3 regions of the Paenibacillus marinisediminis genome follow, and region 3 is predicted to be linked to each of the others. Evidence: predicted binding sites of a transcription regulator. Region 3 holds the regulator's gene; each other region holds the start of a gene.
The links. Region 3 encodes Rex, which represses fermentation and respiration genes when NADH is low (regulators of the CRP and FNR family bind a similar motif). Its sites were predicted from a motif close to TTGTGAAATATTTCACAA; they were not measured.
Positions count from the first base shown of each region.

Region 1: ric (iron-sulfur cluster repair di-iron protein) is a predicted target of Rex. The motif match lies at 1,845-1,862, and genes of this name have one in related genera.
Region 2: ACXX53_RS16490 (LptM family lipoprotein) is a predicted target of Rex. The motif match lies at 3,148-3,165, and genes of this name have one in related genera.

Region 1 covers NZ_JBTGUH010000002.1:357,745-362,698, reverse strand. The annotation lists gene ACXX53_RS07410 (alanyl-tRNA editing protein) at 1-85, shown strand, start outside; gene modB (molybdate ABC transporter permease subunit) at 210-884, opposite strand; gene modA (molybdate ABC transporter substrate-binding protein) at 881-1,675, opposite strand; gene ric (iron-sulfur cluster repair di-iron protein) at 1,928-2,632, shown strand; gene moaA (GTP 3',8-cyclase MoaA) at 2,700-3,716, shown strand; gene ACXX53_RS07385 (protoporphyrinogen oxidase) at 3,838-4,954, shown strand, end outside.
Region 2 covers NZ_JBTGUH010000007.1:168,557-173,510, reverse strand. The annotation lists gene mntR (transcriptional regulator MntR) at 1-308, opposite strand, end outside; gene ACXX53_RS16495 (FAD:protein FMN transferase) at 447-1,541, opposite strand; gene ACXX53_RS16490 (LptM family lipoprotein) at 1,967-3,106, opposite strand; gene ACXX53_RS16485 (cytochrome c biogenesis CcdA family protein) at 3,331-4,050, opposite strand; gene ACXX53_RS16480 (metal ABC transporter permease) at 4,087-4,896, opposite strand; gene ACXX53_RS16475 (metal ABC transporter ATP-binding protein) at 4,908-4,954, opposite strand, start outside.
Region 3 covers NZ_JBTGUH010000002.1:22,892-27,845, forward strand. The annotation lists gene ACXX53_RS05995 (tetratricopeptide repeat protein) at 1-155, shown strand, start outside; gene dinG (ATP-dependent DNA helicase DinG) at 265-3,135, shown strand; gene ACXX53_RS06005 (redox-sensing transcriptional repressor Rex) at 3,183-3,836, shown strand; gene ACXX53_RS06010 (amidohydrolase) at 3,829-4,954, shown strand, end outside.

The sequences.
Region 1 (4,954 bases), 330 kb from region 3:
TGCTCAGGCTGCATTTGCCAATGAAGAGGATGCCTTCGCATTTTATGAATTTGCTGTCCGTACGTTGCAAGAGCAATTTCAGTAAGTCATTAACGAGATTAATTGTTTGAAATTAAAAAATAATCATAACAGCATCCGTTACATAGGAAGTAAGAAATAAGGCGAATTTCACGAGGCATGTGAAATTCGCCTTTAATGTATGTTCATGTTCATCGCGTACTTCGTCCTGTTAACAGCAGCATGAGGAAAGAAATCAAGATGATCGTCAACGCCCACGCCCATGCCATCGTGGTATTGCCGGAATCGACCGCGACATAGATGGCGGTTGGGAGAGTCTGTGTCTTGCCTGGAATGTTGCCGGCAACCATCAAAGTCGCACCGAATTCCCCAAGGGAGCGGGTGAAGCCGAGTATATACGCCGTCATGAACGATCGCCATGTTAATGGCAGCACAACATAATAGAATAGCTGCCGTTCATTAGCTCCAATAGCACGACCCGCGGCAAGTAGATCTTGGTCGATCGCTCCGAACCCGGTCTTCATCGTTTGATACACTAATGGGAAAGCGACAACGACCGCGGCGATAACAGCACTCCACCAAGTGAAGATGAGTGGTGCTCCCAACAACCAATCCAGGAATCGCCCAAAAGCACTGTTTCGGCCCAATATGACGAGCAGCAGGAATCCGATGACCGTCGGAGGCAGAACGATCGGCAGCATAAACAGTGTTTCGATCCATACTTTCCCCTTAAATTGCCGTTTGGACATCCACCAAGCCGCAGCAACCCCGAGCAGAATAGCAAGAACACTGGATAATAGCGCTACCTGCACAGAAAGTCGGATTGGAGACCAGAATTGCTGCCAGTCGATAACGCCTATTTTCATGTATTCGGTACAGCAGAGAACCCGTACTTTATGAAAATGTTCATCGCTTCTTCTGATCGCAGAAAGCTGTACAGTTTCTCCACTTCCTTGGGATGTTTAGTAGCTTTTACGATTCCAACCGGATAAACAATAGGGGAGTACGCTGATGCATCGACTGTTAGCGCTATTTCCACTTTGTCAGAGGCTAATGCATCTGTCTTATATACGAATCCCGCTTCGACATTCCCCGTTTCGACATATTGAAGCACTTGTCGAACGTCCTTAGCTTGAACCATCTTCGACTGCAAGCTGTCCCATAGCTTGTCTGTCGATAATGCCTCCTTCGCATATGAGCCCGCAGGAACGCTCTCCGGAATGCCAATCGCGATCTTATGTACTTGGTCCAAAGTTAGATCTGACAGATTACTAATGTTTACAGAGGAGCCAGCGGGTTTGACTACTACTAACTCATTAGCGAGTAAGTTGCTCTGCTGTGCTGCATCTACAAGACCTTTATCTACAAGTGCTTGCATATGACTTGAGGCTGCGGAGATAAAGAGGTCTACAGGAGCCCCCTGTTCTATCTGCTGCTGCAGCGCACCCGAACCGCCGTAATTAAAGTTAAGTTTTATATCTCGGTTGTTTGTTTCGTAGACTCCCTTTATCTCCTGCAATACGTCCTTCAAGCTTGCAGCAGCTGAAACTAGCAGTTCTACTTGCTCTTGTTCAGCTGCCGTAGAAGAGTTAACCGCTGATATCTCATTACCTAGACTTTGCTTTGAACCGCATGCTGTAACCAGCAGTGTAAGCATTATTATTAACAGAAGAACTATAGAATGTCGTTTGGCATGTGTGTTCATATCAATTCTCCTTTCTCGTACCTCGATAGCACAGACATTCCTTATCTTAACATTTTTCATGCTGCCAATAGAACATATAATCATTCAATCCTAAAAGAAGTTCACAAAACGACCTCTTATCATGTGAGTGGAATCACAAGTTAAGCGTGATGCAAATCATAAGATTATAGCATATTTAAAATTCAATCTATTGGAGGAATATTCATGAGCAAGATTACATTGCAAACATCAGTGGCAGACATCGTAACGATCATCCCGCGAGCAGCGGACTTGTTTCGTCAATTAAGAATAGATTATTGCTGCGGCGGGAAAGAGAGTCTAGAGCTCGCTGCGATTGAACGGAAGCTAGATCCTAAGCAGGTGCTGGAGGAAGTAGAGAAGATTGGACGCCAGCAAGCGGAATATGAATCAAGCCGTCCGCAATCACAAGATGAAGCAGAGCTTATTCGATATATTCAGCAGAAGCATCATGCATTTCTTCGTGAAGAGCTGCCGCAGTTAACCCCTTATATCACTAAAGTAGCTCGTGTTCATGGGGAGTATCATCCACATCTGCTGAGAGTTCAGGAGCTGTTTACAGCTCTGAAGCAGGAATTGCTGGAGCATACGGAGGAAGAAGATCAGGTTGTATTTCCGCTGCTGCTTCAATATGTAAACCATCCAGAGCAAGCAACTAGAGAGCAGTTGATGCCGTATCTGCTTGGCTTAGAAGATGACCATGACGGTGCCGGCAATCTGCTGAAGGAGCTTCGCGACATTACCCATGATTATGAACCGCCTGCTGACGCCTGCGGTACGTACCGACTCGTTTATCAACGGCTGTCTCTGCTCGAACAGGATACGTTTGAGCATATTCATCTCGAGAATCATGTATTGTTCGAACAGGTAAGATCGATTCTAACGAACTGATTTGCGAATTAGTTGCCCGCTCGTGGTCGGATACGGTATGATGCAGTTGCAGGAAGGATGGGGAACGATGGAAATTCAACCTATGCTCGATCAATTGCAACGGCCGATTCACGATCTGCGCATATCGGTAACAGATAAATGCAACTTTCGGTGTACGTACTGCATGCCGAAGGAAATATTCGGAGATGACTATCGTTTTCTGCCGAAAGCAGAGCTGCTCACATTTGCTGAAATAAGTCGCATGGCCCAATTGTTTGCATCACTTGGAGTTAAGAAGCTTCGTTTAACCGGCGGAGAACCGTTAATGCGCCGCGATCTGTCTCAGTTAGTTAGTATGCTTATGAACATAGAAGGAATCGAGGATATCGGATTAACGACAAACGGGCTGCTGTTGAAGCAGCAGGCTCAAGAACTGTATGATGCGGGCTTGCGCAGATTGAATATTAGTCTGGATGCGCTAGATCCGAAACTGTTCGCGAGGATGAATGGCCGCGGCATAACTCCTGATGTCATACTGGCTAATATTGACTTGGCGCAATCTATCGGATTCAAGATTAAGGTAAATACCGTCATCAAGAAGGATGTAAATGAACAGGAAATAGTACCGCTGGCAGCTTATTTTAAGGAACGTGGAATAATGGTACGCTTTATCGAATTCATGGATGTTGGCAATGATAACGGCTGGAGCTATGACAAGGTCGTTAGCAAACGTGAGATCTATGATATTCTGCGTTCTCAATACGAGTTAGAACCGCTGGATCAGCACTATTACGGCGAAGTAGCTAAGCGCTATCGCTATGCAGGGAGCGAATCAGAGGTAGGCTTTATTACTTCTGTTTCTGAATCGTTCTGCTCCTCATGCACTCGTGCACGCCTATCCTCAGATGGCAAACTCTATACGTGTTTATTTGCTTCTAAAGGGTTCGACCTCCGTCACATGCTGCGCAGCGGCGCGACTGACACCGAGCTTCTGGAGGCGGTCCGCAGCGTATGGGAACATCGTTCTGATCGTTACTCGGATGAGCGAACAGAGCAAAGAACACTCCACCTCCAAAAAATAAATATGTCGTACATTGGAGGGTAATTATTAATGTTAAATGGTTGTTCACATTCAGCAGGCAGGACATTCTAGTTCGCATGAGTACATGTGGTATAATAGCCCTGTAAATGAGCGTCATCACATTACCATGTTGGGGGCAGTCACAGTGAACACGATTGTAGTTATTGGCGGCGGGATAACCGGTCTGTCGACCATGTATTATTTGCAGAAGGCCCTGAAGGGGAAATCGATAGACGCAAGATTAGTGCTTGTTGAAGCAAGTGAAACATTAGGCGGTAAGATTCGAACAGTTCGACAGAAAGACTTCATTATCGAGACAGGTGCAGATTCCATCGTTGCGCGCAAAGCGAATATGGTGCCATTCCTTGAAGAATTGAAGCTGACAGAGAAGATCGTATATAATGCGACTGGCATCTCTTACATTTATACAGATGGACAATTAAAGAAGATTCCGGAAGATGCGGTGTTCGGAATTCCGACTAGCATAGAGTCGTTATTGTCGAGCGACATTGTCTCGGATGCAGGAAAGGCAGAGGCATTAAAGGATCTCAGCACGACGAATGAATCCTTCACATTGCAGGACTCTCTCGGCTTATTCTTGGAGCATTTTCTAGGTCAAGAGCTTGTTCAGAAACAGATAGCGCCTGTCATATCCGGAGTTTATTCAGGGGAACTTAACGATCTGACGATCGCTTCTACCTTCCCGTATCTATTAGAATATAAGAACCAGTACGGAAGCATCATTCGAGGATTATCAGAGAACAAAGAGAAGTTCTTAGGAAACGGAAGCAAGAAATTCATCTCCTTTGAGCATGGAGTCAATGCACTGATCGACACATTGGAGGAACGTTTAACTGATGTAGAGATATGGAAGGGAATCAAAGTCGTTTCCATCGAGAAAGATCAGGATAAATACTGCGTGAGGCTGAGTGATAGTCGCGAGATAGAAGCAAATATGGTCGTGTTAAGCACTTTGCATTCGGCAGCGCAGTCCATGCTTAATTCAGAGGAGCTGGATAAGGACTTCGACGAGTTGAACAATCGATCGATGATCAGCGTGTATGTGGGATTCGATATCCCTGATCAGGCACTGCCGATGGAAGGAACCGGATTCATCGTAGGCAAGGACAGTGAGTTGACATGCAATGCCTGCACTTGGACAAGCCGGAAATGGGCACATACCTCCAAAAACCAGCGACTGCTGATCAGACTGTTCTATAAGAGCTCCAATCCGCACTACTCAGCTTTAATTGAGCTCCCGG
Region 2 (4,954 bases), on a different contig from region 3:
TGTTCAATACCTTCTACATCTTTATAAATGTGCTCGTCCTGCACCCCGATAATCGTTAGGAAATTCTCCAGAAGCTGATGGCGATCCACTAATCGCTTCCCAATCTTCTTTCCTTTGCTTGTTAACACTAGACCTCGATACTTTTCATAAATTAAGTATTGGTCTTTGTCAAGCTTCTGAATCATTTTCGTAACGGAAGACGGATGCACCTCAAGACCTTCAGCGATATCGGATACGCGAGCATATCCTTTCTCATCGATCAGCTTATAGATGCGCTCCAAATAATCTTCCATGCTTGGTGTAGGCATCAGTTTCCCTCATTTCATCCTTACAATTCATCAACATTTTACTTCAACCTCTCCAGTTTACATGGTTTGCGGCTCAAGTTCAACCTAGCTTCTATCAAAGGAAATATTTCACAAACACATAACAGCTGCTCTCGCAGGCTATTTTACTGTGGATTTAGCACCTTTGCTCTTCAACATGGACCACATCCCATCGCTTGCTCGTACTGTTCCATCCTGCATCACCCATAAAGCCTCCACACCATCCAGGCTGTCTATACATGCGCGGCTCTGCTCGTAAGGCATCAGAAATACGACGGTTGACAGAAAGTCAGCAAGCCCTGAATTCTCGGTTACGATCGTCACAGCGCGGTAATAATCTGCCGGCATCAATGTCTTAGGATCTATTAGATGATGAATTCGTTTGCCATCTACTTCATAGAAGCGCTGATAGTCCCCGCTGCTTACTACAGATCCTTCTTCTATGAATACAGTATCCAGCAAATTATCTTCATCTGTCACCGTAAGCTTATCTGGATTCTGTATGCCAATCCCCCAGCGCTCGCGTACACCATCATAGGGATGTCCAATCGTACGCACATTGCCTCCAGCGCTAATAATCGCAGATTCCAAGCCAGCGGCCTTCATTTCCTGCGCGACGAGCTCAGTTGCATATCCCTTGGCTACTGCTCCAACATTCAAGCTCATGTTTGGATCCGCTAGAAATACAGTGCTATTCTCAACATCCACTATCACTTTATTCATGTCCATATGCTCGGCAGCGGCTTGCAGCTCTTCCATAGGCGGAAGTTTTGCTTGGTCTGGATCGGCAAGGCCAACATCGCGATAGTCCTGCCATATATTCAACACAGTCCCCATAGCGATATTCGTTCCCTCACCCGCTTCTTCGTACCACTTTTTGCAGAATTGAATCAGATCTATGATCTCGGGCGCAACCTTGACGGGTTCTATGCCTGCCTGATCGTTGACTGTCTTCAGATTGTTCAGTCCTTCATAGTTGTTATAGATATCGTACAACTGATGCAACTCTATGAATCGATCATGAATTTGCTTGAAATATTGGTCGAACTCTTCTTTGCTCTTCGTGTAAGCTACGACTTGAATGATGGTGTCGAAAGAATCGAACATCGTGTCACTGTACTTCTGATAGTCGCTATAATCTATTTTTGAGGTGTTCGCACACCCGGTAAGCAGCGTTATGGATAGTAATAGTATAATTAATCGTTTAACTTTCATAAGCAAGTATTTCCCTCCTGCCGAATCCATCCATGTATCTCTTATCTAGATAAAAGGGCTGTCTCAAAATGGGAACGCCCCTTGTTTTTCGGCTCACTAATCGAATAGCTATCTACAGGGGGCGGGAGTGGACACACGAGCCGCTATTTACAGCAAACACCACTAATTCGACATACTAGCGGACCGTATAGCCGTTATTTGACCCGAAAAAGCCGTTTAGTGCTAGTTTTGAAGCTAATAGCGTCATCTGTGTCCGCAAGTCCTCAACAAATACCCCGAAATCATGAAATAGCGACCCCTGTGTCCGTTCAAGCGCGGGTCAATCGGCCTTACTGTCACCGTATGTGCTATCGGACAAAAAACCGCTGATCCAGTCTCATCGACTAGGTAAGCGGTTTTTATTGGTGTAGGAACAAAGATAATAATTACTGTGCTTTAGTGAAAGCTTCGTCAATACCAGCGATGTAATCTTGTACAGTTACAGTTACAGTAGAAGTAAGATCTGCTTCGGCAGGAACAGAAGGATGAGCGTCATCACGCTGTGTTGTCTTCATCCCTTTAATTTCGTCAACTGTCTTGCCTGTCATCCAATCGCCAAGTGCTTTGGCTTGCTCGTACCACTCTTTACCGATGGAAGAAGCTTTTTTCATGCCATATTCGTCGCCAAGCTCTACTTTCGTCTTTAACTCTGCACCTTTGTCAGATGTTACCTTGCCGTCTTTATCGAATTCTACCTTAGTTTGGGCATTGTCGATAATCGTGCCTACAACCTTGCCATCCTTATCAAAAGCGCCTACAACGATAGTTGTATCCACTTGAGCGACAGGAGTTTTATCTCCATTAAGTCCTTTGGACTTTTTAATCGAGATCGATTGTCCAACACCTAGCTTTTCACCGCCAGGCTTCACATCAATCGCGTTATTGTATGCTTTTTCAACAGCAGCGATATAGTCTTGAACCGTTACCGTTACTGTAGATGTCAGATCTGCTTCATCTGGGACTGCTGGATGAGCATCGTCACGCTTTGTTGTTTTCATACCTTTAATTTCATCAACCGACTTACCTACCATCCAGTCGCCGAGTGCTTTCGCTTGCTCATACCACTCTTTACCGATGGAAGAAGCTTTTTTCATACCATATTCATCGCCAAGCTCTACTTTCGTTTTAAGCTCACTGTTTACATCTGTAGAAACCTGAAGATCAGCGCCATATTCTACTTTAGTTTGTGCGTTGTCGATATCAACTTTAACAACCTTACCATCTTTATCAAATGCTGCGGCAACAATAACAGTGTCAACTTGTCCTACTGGGCCTTTGTCACCGTCTTTGTCCTTGGACTTGCCGATGCTAGTGATTGTGCCAAGACCGATCTTTGCGATTTCTCCAGCAGCTGCTTCAGCATCGGAAGCGGCTTCCTTGGAAGCGGGTTCAACTGTTTTAGTGTTTGTGTCTTCAACCTTCGTGTTATCTGTTTCCGGAGCTTTGCTATCTTCCTTAGCACCGCAACCTACAAGCATGGACAAAGCTAATGATGCAACTAGTACAATGGACAACATTTTCTTCATTAAGAAATCCCCCTATGTATTGTTGTTTTAATTGCTTGTGCAAGTGAATACTATCACATAATATACAAGTAATCAATATCAAAAATGGATAATATAGCCGCAAGTTGCTTAATACGAACAATTTAATGAAAATGCTATATTTAGCATATTTACCATGTGAATATGAAATGCAAAAATGGACCTGCAGCAACGTATGAATACGTGCGAGGTCCATCTCTATGAAACTAGGTTAATTTATAGAGCCATGATGGCGTAATGCCTTGCAGCCAGCTGTTGATCTGGGTCAATTGATCGGTAAACAGCAGTATCCCCATGATAATCATCAACACTCCCCCAACCTTCATCATAGGCTCAGAGTATTTGATCAGCCAGCGGGTAGAGCCGATAAAGAATGCCAATACAAAGAATGGAATCGCGAAGCCAATTGCGTAAGCAGTTGATAAACGGAACCATGATCCCGGATCCTGTGCGGCCAAAGTAAGAATGAAGCCCAAAATCGGTCCAACACATGGAGACCAGCCTGCTGAGAAACCGATACCGAATAGAAATGATCCGAAGTAGCTTCCCCTCTTCCCCGTTATCTCCAGCTTCCGTTCCCGCATGAGCAACTGCGGTTTAAAGATCCCCAGCAAGAGCAGACCCATCAGTATGATAAGAATGGCTGATACTTGTCGCACGATATCACGATACTGAATAAGCAACGAACCGAAAGCACTTGCGGTAAGTCCCAACGTATAGAACACAACGCTAAAGCCTAGTATAAAAAAGAAAGTATGAGACATGATCTTCATTCTTACTTCTCGCTTCGTTCTATCTTGCTTTAATTGATTAACTGACATCCCTGTAATGACAGATAGATAGGAGGGATACAGCGGCAAACAGCACGGAGTGATGAATGAAACCATCCCCGCCAGCAATGCTATCCATATTGTAACGCTCATAATCTAGTATGCCTCCATACAATAGTATATATGGATAGTTTAACCTTTAAATCCTCGCCGTACAAGTAACGTCACGATTAAGACCCCGATCAATGTCAACACGATCGTAGCGCCTGGAGCCAAGTTCCATATCCCTGCTACTAATAGCCCGAAGATAACCGATAATTCTGATACAAGTACCGAGATGATAATCGCTTTTTTGAAGCTTCTAGCGACAATTAAGCTCGTCGCCACTGGAATCGTAAGCAGCGCAGAAACAAGCAACGCGCCCACAATCTTGATAGCCGCACTGATTACGAGAGCTGTTAACACCGTTAAGGCTAGATTTAGCCACTTAACAGGCAGACCATTTACAGCTGCCGCATCCTCGTCAAATGTCAGCAGGAACATTTCCTTCTTGAACAGCGCCATAAAGACGATAACAATAGCCGTAACCCCGCCTACGACGAACAAGTCGGTTGTATTTAAGGTATAGATGCTTCCGAATAAGTAACTGGTTACGTTCGTGTTAAAGTTCTTGCCTAATGAAAAGAACAGAGATGCCAAAGCGATACCGCCAGACATAATGACAGCGATCGACAGCTCGGCATAGGTCTTATACGTTTTACGAAGCTTTTCAATGGCTACTGCTCCAATCAGTGCAAATACCATACCCACGCCAAGCGGATATACGCCGATCAAAAAGCCAAGCGCCACGCCCGCGATCGCGACATGGGAAAGCGTATCTCCGATCATCGATAATCGGCGAAGCACGAGAAATATTCCCATTAATGGGCCGGTTATTCCGATAAGCAAACCGCCGATGAGAGCCCGTTGAAAGAAACCTGAATTTAAAATATCTACTATCATGATACGCTCCTCTACATCATCACGCCGTGTGTAAGATCGGGCTCGACACAAGCCGCTT
Region 3 (4,954 bases):
TGCTTCACAGCAATACCGAGAAAGCTCAGCATTATTTTCATAAGGCGCACTTCACTGATCCAAGCATTCCAGAGCCGATAGCCAACCTAAAGGTATGTACGAACAAATGCGGCAGCCTGCAGTTTGGAGAGAAAAGGGTTGTATCCATCGTTTAACATACAGTGAGCAGAGGGGAACATTCTTTCGGGTGTTTCCCTCTGCTCATTTTCAAAAAGGCGAACATCTGTTATTCTAATAACAGAATTGGTGAGAGGAATTGTGACAATGAGATTTGCCGTATTAGACTTTGAAACGACAGGCAATCAACCGGGAGACGAGATCATACAGATCGGCCTGGTTATCCTTGATGATAAGCTGCAGATCGAGCAGGAGTATCATACGCTCGTTCGGCCAACGATTAAGATCCCCGAATTTATTGCTCAATTGACTGGAATCGATGACAGTATGGTGAAGGATGCTCCTGATCTGGATGAAGCGATGACGGGAATGGTGCCCTTGCTCAACGATGTTGTGCTGGTGGGTCATCATGTGGCATTTGATTATCAATTTTTACGAAACGCTTTGGAGCAGACTGGATACCTGCCGTTTACTGGAAGGATTCTAGATACTATCGAGATGCTGCGAATTTTATTCCCTTCTCTGACTTCGTATCAGCTCGGATCTGTTGCGCAGACATTCCATATTGTGCATGACAGACCGCATCAAGCAGACAGTGATGCTCGCGCAACTGCAGATATTTTTGTAAAGTGCCTAGAAGCCATTAATGATTTACCCTTGCTTACGCTCCAGCGTATCGTCGAACTGCTTGGGGAAGAGGAACGTGACCTTGGTTGGATGCTACAGGTATTGCTTGAGGAACGAGAGCGCGACGTAACGCGAATGGCTGAAGATGCTCGAGCACTTTCATATCGACAATTGGTATTTAATGTGGACGAATGGACAGATAATCAGCCTCCTCGGGAAGGGCTTAGCGAGTCACCGCTGCAAGGTGTCTCGTTCACATCTTTTATGGGTGACATTCACCGTGCATTGAAGGAGAAGCTTGAGCACTATGAACCGCGCGAAGCTCAGGAGCAGATGTTCCGTGAAGTGATGAATTGTATGGAAGATGACCGACATCTTCTCATTGAAGCGGGTACAGGTACGGGAAAATCTTTAGGTTACCTGATTCCTTCTATCTATTATGCGGTTAAGAATGATAAGAAGGTAATTGTCAGCACACATACCATAAATTTGCAAGAACAGCTGAGACAGCGAGATTTACCGCTTCTAGAGCACATTGTGCCTGTTTCATTTAAGGCAACGGTCTTAAAAGGTCGTAGTCACTATTTGTGTTTGAGAAAATTTGAACATAAAATAAACTATAGAGATTTTCTGCATGGACGCGATGATGTATTAACCGCTGCACAGATGATGGTATGGTTAAGCCAGACTGAGCACGGTGACGATGAGGAGCTGTATCTGACGCATAAAGGCCCAGAATTTTGGGATACTGTGGCGAGCGACAGCGATTCTTGTCTTAATCGGGCGTGTCCATGGTTTAAGCGCTGCTTCTACCATCGCGCGAAGAATGATGCCAATCAATCTGATATCATCATCACCAACCACTCCTTATTGTTTACGGATGTCATAGCTGAGCATCGTTTGCTGCCTGGATATGAGCATTTGGTTATTGATGAAGGTCATCATTTTGAAGAAACAGCGAGCAAGCATTTAGGCATACATCTGCAATATTTTTCATTGATTCACCCGCTGACACGTTTGGTGAAAGATAGTAAGAACGGCTTATTGCTGCTGCTGCAGACACGTCTTCGCCTCTCAGGAAGTGAGAAAGCAATGATCTGGGCAGACGGCATTGAGAAGCTGCTCACACAGCTCGTTGACGTAAGAGACGTCTGGGATCGTCTTCATGATGTCCTGTATCAATTGATGCCGCCTCCAGAGCTGGGACAAGCTGAAGCAGGACAATCCGTGCTCCGACTGCAGTCTGGCGCTCGACCGCGGGATTGGCAGGGGATCGCTGAGCTTGAAGAAGACGTATATGTGCGTCTGGGGGAAATTGTCCGTACGGGCGAAAAGCTTGTGTTGGAATGGAAAGATGCGGATGATGAAGAGCTGCAGCCCGTCATAACGGATGTAACAGGGATATTCAAGGAGATCTCAATCATTCGCGAGGATTTTCGCCTCTTTATGAAGGCGACAGATCCAGATTCTGTGTATTGGATGGAAGGCAATGCTCAGTATAAGCATAAGTCGATGCATCTGTACGCAGTGCCAGTTGATGTCAGCGAAGCGCTAAATCGATACTTCTTCGAACCGAAGAAAAGTGTCATTCTGACTTCGGCAACGTTATCTGTTGACAAGTCATTTCAATATTTAGAGGAACAGATCGGTTTGAAGGAGGCTTCCAGCACGGGAAGATTACATACTGTTATTCTTCCGTCTCCGTTCAACTACCGCGAGCAAGCGCTAGTTGTCATTCCGCGAGACTTTCCAACAGTTAAGGGCTCTGTAGATCCGATCTTTACCGACAAATTGCTTCATTCACTTGCAGATGTTGCCATTGTGACAAAGGGTAGAATGCTGGTGCTGTTTACTTCGTACCGCATGTTGAAGGAAGTATATGAACCACTGAAGGAAATGCTTCAGCCGCACGGCGTACAAGTGTTAGGGCAAGGCATGGACAGCGGCAATCGAAGCAAGCTGACTCGCCGTTTTCAGGAGCATCCTGCATCCGTGCTGTTAGGAACTAGCAGCTTCTGGGAAGGTGTGGACATTCCTGGTGAGGCGTTGACTTGTCTAGCGATTGTCAGACTTCCGTTTCAGCCGCCTAATCATCCGCTTGTTGAGGCGAAGTCAGAACGATTGAAGCGTCAGAACCAGAATCCGTTCCGGAAGCTGTCGATTCCGCAAGCCGTTATTCGCTTTAAGCAAGGTTTTGGACGATTAGTTCGAACCTCTAAGGATCGCGGTATCGTAATTATTTATGATACTCGTGTAATTGAGACGAGCTATGGCAAGCATTTCTTATATTCTTTACCTGGTCCTAAGATGGAGCATATGACTACCGAGCACCTAGTGCCGCGGATCCGTGATTGGTTCAGGGAAGAGCAGGAAAGAGCTTTACAAGATTAATTAAAAATAATATGACAATCAGATAGGTAAAAGGGGGATCAGAGGATATGAAAGCGATGAAGATTTCAGAAGCCGTTGTTAGACGTTTGCCGCTCTATTTACGTCACCTCATGGAATTGAAGCAGCGTGAGGTTCTAACAATATCATCTCAAGATTTAGGTCAGAAGCTTGATCTGAATCCTGCCCAAATTCGCAAAGACCTCGCTTATTTTGGAGATTTTGGCCGTAAAGGCATCGGTTATGATGTGTCTTATCTGATCGAGCAGATTAGACATATCCTTAAGCTTGATCTCAAGATTCAAGTCGGATTAGTCGGTGCTGGTAAACTTGGTCAAGCCCTATGCAACTATACCACGTACTTGCAAGATAATATGAAGATTGTTGCTGTATTCGATGCGCATCCGGATAAAGTGGGAACAGCATTGAACAACCTGATCGTGCAGCCAATGGATCAGTTGATCGATACAGTTAAGAGTAAGGGAATTCGAATAGGTATTATTACGGTACCTGCGCTGGAAGCCCAGCATGTTGCGGATCAGTTTGTCGAGGCGGGTGTGGAAGCAATCTTGAACTTTGCACCTGTTATTCTGAAGGTACCGCCGCATATTCGCGTGCATACTGCAGATTTCACGACGGATCTGTTCAGCTTGGCCTATTACTTGCAAGATGAAGAAGGAAAGGAAACGATTGAGAATGCCTAAACGATTCATCGTCCATAACGGGCGCTTTGCACAGATCCATCCGGACGCAGAATCGAGCACCATACATGGATACATGGTTGTCGAGGACGGAAAGATTGTCTATCTCGGTGAAACTCTGCCGGAGAATTATAAGGAAGATGCGGAGTTATTTGATGGCAGCGGTCTGTTCTTCATGCCGGGTTTAGTCAACACGCATGGTCATGCTGCGATGACGTTATTGCGCGGCTATGGCGATGATATGGTGCTCCAGCAATGGCTCCAGCAAAAAATGTGGCCAATGGAGGCTAAATTTACAGACGAAGATGTGTATTGGGGCTCCGCTCTTGCTGTACTGGAAATGCTGAAGAGCGGCACAACTACGTTTGTAGATATGTACGACCATATGGATGAGGTCGGCAAGGTTGCGGAACAAGCAGGTATTCGCGCAGGACTCATGCGCGGCGCCATCGGTCTATGCAGTGAAGAAGAACAGCGGATGAAGCTAGAAGAGGCTGTGCGTTTCGCAAAAGATTGGAACGGACGAGCGGAAGGTCGAATTACGACGATGCTGGCTCCACACGCGCCGTATACTTGTCCTCCTGCTTTCATCGAGAAGTTCGTACAAGCAGCTCATGATCTTGATATGATGCTACATACGCATATGTCCGAGACTAGAGCAGAAGTTGAACAGAATGTGCAGGAATACGGATTGCGCCCTGTTGCGCATCTTGAGAAGCTGGGATTCTTCAGCAGACCGTCGTATATTGCGCATGGCGTTCATCTTACAGACGAAGAAATCGAAATATTGGCTAAACATAAGGTCGGCGTATCTCACAACCCAGCTAGCAACCTGAAGCTGGCAAGCGGCATAGCACGAGTTACAGACCTTCTCCGAGCAGGCGTGAACGTATCCCTTGGAACAGATGGAGCAGCTAGCAATAACAATCTAGATATGTTCCAAGAGATGCGTTTGGCTGCGTTTATTCATAAGGGAATATCAGGTGATCCTACTGCGGTACCTGCTGCAGAAGCAATGCGAATTGCGACGATCAATGGCGCCAAGACGATCCAGCTTCAGGACGTAGGTCTGCTTGCGCCTGGAATGAAGGCGGATTTCATCGCTGTCGATATTGATCAAC